DNA from 2 places in the Acetobacter sp. KSO5 genome. Region 1 is predicted to be linked to the other one. Evidence: riboswitches for the same ligand, from Rfam matches in the RefSeq annotation. Region 1 holds a riboswitch; the other holds the start of a gene.
What was found. Region 1 has a riboswitch for cobalamin ahead of ACHQGU_RS02675 (CbtB domain-containing protein). Riboswitches for the same ligand answer to the same signal wherever they lie in the genome.
Positions count from the first base shown of each region.

Region 1 (2,197 bases):
GCGTTTTAAAAAAGGGAGCGCGCAGAGACATAGAGATCCGAAGGGGCTTTTGCCAGAATGGTTTTCCAGCCCGCCGGGCCAGCAGAAGGAAACATACAAGGTTTCTTTGCTGGCCTCTGTAAAATGAAATTTAAAATTTCTGAGCGCGGCCCATTAGCACCGGCGTGGCCAGTGCCCCAAAAATCAGCCCCATGCTGCCCCAGAGCACAGCCTGCATGCCAAGCGCAGACTCCCGAAAGCGCCAGAGCACCACAGCGGGAAACCCGTCCGGCACCTCATTCACATCCGGCAGACCAAACTGCACAAGGGCGACCAGCAGGACAAACACTGCCCCGCCACACAGCCACCCGGTCCACGCATCCCGCATCTGCGCAACCTTCTGGCCAAGCAGGCAGGCAATGGCCGCCACGCAAATGGACAGCGCAATCATCACAAAATAGGTTTCCGTGCGCAGTGCCAGCGTAGCCGGGTTGCCCACAGCGGGTGGGTTGGGTGGATATTTCAGGTCCGGCACCAGCACCACGGTCACAAACCCCGCCACGGCCAGCAAAAGCGCCAGCACGCGAGGGGACTGGAAAGACAGCCGCCCATACGCAAAGGAAAACACCAGCGCGAATAACCCGCCAAAGCCCGCGCCATACAGCACCGTGGCTGTGGCCAGACCGTAACTGGCCTGCACGGAGCGGCTGATCATCTCGTGTTCGGGCGCAGCACCTTCTGCCGCACTGCGGGCGGCTTCAAACGCAATGGCCAGCGCCACCTGCGGTTCACCAAAAAAACGGGCAAACACAAAGGCGAGCGCCGCCGCAAGGCACCCGGCAATCATGCCGCGTGCCAGCAAACGTCCAGCAATCATCAGGAAAAATCCCTGCTCTTTAGTGGCAGGGGAAGCCCAGCAGATGGCGGCCATCATGCACAAACTCATGCACTTCATGGCCGGAAATCAGGGAGACAGCACCCTGTTCCGCGCCCACAAAATACAGCATCAGCACAGACAGCAGCAGGCCAAACACCGCCCAGGGCAGCAGAGCGCCAACGGGAATGGCAACAGGTGCGGGCGCCGCAATGGCCCGTGCGCGGGAGGAAGAGGGGTGCATCATCAAACAGGCTCCGCTGGTAAAAACGCGTTCCGCGGTGGAAAAAACGACGCTGAGGGTCTGACTTCCCGCTCTAAAAAAGCGGATTACAGTGGCGCGACCGTGCCGGACTCTCACCAGCTTCCTCAGATCAGCCTGTAGTCTGAACGGCCCCTCCGCCCCTGTCAATTCATACAAAAGCAGGTGGGACCTCTGGAGTCAGAGCAGCGCCGTAAAACCGGCCAGCACCAGACACTCGGTGAACACCGCAGCCGCCCCCAGCACATCGCCCGTATAACCGCCCAGCAACCGCCGCGCGGCCATGCCCACCAGCCCGCAGGCCACAAGGGCTATCGCCACAGCGGGCAGGCTTACCAGCACCGTCATCTCTCCCGCCAACGCCACAACGCTCACCCCCGCCAGAGCCAGCCCGACCCAGAGCGGCCCACGCGGCAGGGGGTTGAGCGAGCGGGCCAGACCATCAGGTCGGGCAGGGGGCAGGCAGGCGAGTAACACCAGCAGCACCGCCCGCGCCAGACATGCGGAGATCGCCAGCGCCAGCACAGCCACCCCAGCGGGAAGCGCTGCCACAGCCGAGGCCCGCACTAACAGGCTCAGGCCCAGCGCCATGACGCCGTAACTGCCAATCCGGCTGTCCCGCATAATCTCCAGCCGACGCTCCCGCGTGGCCCCGCCACAGCCGTCGGCCATGTCGGCCAGCCCGTCTTCATGCAGGCCGCCGGTCAGCACACACTGGAACGCCAGCGCAAGCCCCGCCGCCGGTAACGCCGCCACATGGCCCAGCCGCAGCAGCCAGAAGACTGCCCCGACGACCGCGCCAATCGCCGTGCCAATCAGCGGCCAGCACCAGATGGAACGGCCCATTGGCCACAGTGCCGTGCTCGCTCGTTGCGCGGGGGAGAGCAGCCAGCCCACGGGCAGGCGTGTCAGTAAACTCAGCCCGCAGGCCAGATCCAGCCGCAGCCGCGCACCAAAGGACTCAGCCGGGGCGGGGGGGCTCATGTGCGGCCCGAAACCGCAGCCTGCGCAAACGTCGCCATGCCATTATGGCAGGCCACCGCTGCCCGCAGCAGAGGCACCGCGAGTGCTGCGCCCGACGC
Region 1 is NZ_CP172014.1:601,762-603,958, forward strand. It holds gene ACHQGU_RS02665 (ArnT family glycosyltransferase) at 1-31, opposite strand, end outside; gene ACHQGU_RS02670 (CbtA family protein) at 131-853, opposite strand; gene ACHQGU_RS02675 (CbtB domain-containing protein) at 876-1,100, opposite strand; cobalamin riboswitch at 1,135-1,270, opposite strand; gene cobS (adenosylcobinamide-GDP ribazoletransferase) at 1,296-2,099, opposite strand; gene ACHQGU_RS02685 (nicotinate-nucleotide--dimethylbenzimidazole phosphoribosyltransferase) at 2,096-2,197, opposite strand, start outside.

Region 2 (2,197 bases), 380 kb from region 1:
GCCATCTGTGTGTCAGATAAAGCGCTCTGCGGAGTGCCTTCATGCCGGGGCGTTATACAAAGCCATGGCGGCGGCCTGTGCGCCGCGTGCCCAATGCACGGCCACATAGGCCTGCACAATCTGCTGTGCGGCCTCGGGTGCCATATCCAGCGTGAGAGAAGGCATGGTTTCGAGATACTCAGTGGCCGTTAGCAGAAGGGGGCGAAAAGCCTCTTCCAGCATGGCCCCGCGTTCCCGGTGTGTTGGGGGCAGGCTGGGTGTCAGTTTCAGGAAAAGCGCGTGGCCGTTGCGTGCAATAACGTCTTCCTGCTCCGGGGGCGGTAGCAAAGCCAGACGGGCAGCCTGCAGGGCATGGAAACGGGGCGGGCATGTGCGCAGCAGTCTGGCAAAAGCCGGGTGATAAGCCTCAGCCGTCCGATATGGACGCGGCAAAGAGGAAAGGGGCGAGAACGGTCTCACGGTTTTTACTCCTGCCTTCCGGTACATCCCGCCCGGCGGCACGGTCCTGAACGACAACAGCAGGTCTCCTGGCTCGCGGATACGCATCTGAGCCTTACCTTCCCGGTTGTTCACCAGTGGCCTGCCGCGTGGCAGAAAAGGCCCAGACATACCGCCTACAGTTGCGGGAGCAGCGACCGACTGAGCCGTGCTTAACGGCCTACGGTCTTCCCTTTTAACCCGCTTGCGCGGGGCTGTTGACTGATGCGGGCAGAGTGTACGCAAACCCGGTTTTTCGCAACAGCAGGAATTAGGGGTCGTTTTTTATCATGCGTGTAGCCGCAGTTTCGTTGACAAGCTTTTGCGGAGCATGTTTACGCTGCACCCAGCTATGGTGCCTTCAGGCTGTGTGTGCGGTCGGAGGGCTAAGAGGGAAATCGGTTCAAGCCGATGCTGCCCCCGCAACTGTAAGCTGAGAGGATTTGCGGCATCCATGCCACTCCCCGTGTGGGACATGGGGGGGAAGGCCGCTGCGAGATCCGAAGACCAGCGAGCCAGGAGACCTGCCATTGCCCGAAAGTCACGGACGGAGCTGCCATACGGGGTGATGTGGCGGCGAGGCACGGTTTGCTCAGTGCTTCCACCGCGGTGACGTTTTTTGGAGCGAACCCCGTGCGTCCACTCTCTTACGCCCTCAGTCTCCTGCTGGGCCTGAATTCCGTTTCCATCGCCTATGCGGCAACACCCGAGGGATCGGGAAATCCTGATGCCAGACCTTTGAAAAAAAACAGAGGTCCTCAGCATAAAAAGCAGGAAACCCCTGTGCCCGCCATGACGGCGGCAGGCGCGGAATATATTACGGCTTACGGCAAGACAGCGCCGCTTCAGGCCGTGCCAGCCGTCGGTGGCAAACTGGGACTTTCCATCCAGCACACACCGGGCACCATTAATGTCGTGTCCCATGATCTGATGATGCAGCGTGGCTATGCGCAGGCCGAGGCGGCAGCAGACAGCGCCCCCGGTGTTTCGTCCGGTGGGTCTCCGGGTAGCCCGGCGCAGCTGATGATGCGCGGTTTTACCGGGAACCAGATCTTGGTGCTGCATGACGGCCAGTATTTTGGCCCCACCACAATGATCAACCGGCCCCAGAACAGCTTCAATCTGGAAAGTGTGCAGGTGCTCAAAGGCCCGTCCTCCGTGCTGTATGGGCAGGGGGCGGTGGGCGGCACGGTGGATATGCGCACCCGAAACCCGACCTTTGATGGCCCCCATGCCAATGCGCTTATCTCCTATGGCAGTTTCAATACATGGAATGCGGGCATAGGTGGCTCTGTCCCCATTACGCAAACGCTGGCGTTGCGCACGGACTTCAGCCGTACCTCCTCCGACGGGTTTGTAAAAGGGGCTGATCCGCACTCGGATGATTTCACCACCACCCTGCTCTGGAAGCCGACATCCAAATTCACTGCCCGGCTGAGCATGGATTATCTGACTGACCGGTTGTCCACCTATTACGGTACACCGCTGGTGGATCTTTCCCAGACGGGCGGGCGTGTAGGCGGTCTGCTGAGTTCCCGTAAGGGGCTGGGCATTACCCGTGCATCCCTCTGGCGGTATTATAACGTGCGGGATGGTAAGGCCGGGTCCGTCAACGCCACGCCCACTTTGCATCTGGATTGGCGGGTGAACAGCCATGTTCTGTTTCATAACAGCAGCTACTTCATTTATTCCAAACGGCGCTGGAATAATGCGGAAAGCC
Region 2 is NZ_CP172014.1:978,448-980,644, forward strand. It holds gene ACHQGU_RS04500 (hypothetical protein) at 1-43, opposite strand, end outside; gene ACHQGU_RS04505 (hypothetical protein) at 40-459, opposite strand; cobalamin riboswitch at 500-712, opposite strand; cobalamin riboswitch at 814-1,024, shown strand; gene ACHQGU_RS04510 (TonB-dependent receptor) at 1,270-2,197, shown strand, end outside.
Region 2: linked by a shared signal. The riboswitch ahead of ACHQGU_RS04510 (TonB-dependent receptor) and the one ahead of ACHQGU_RS02675 (CbtB domain-containing protein) in region 1 are both predicted to bind cobalamin.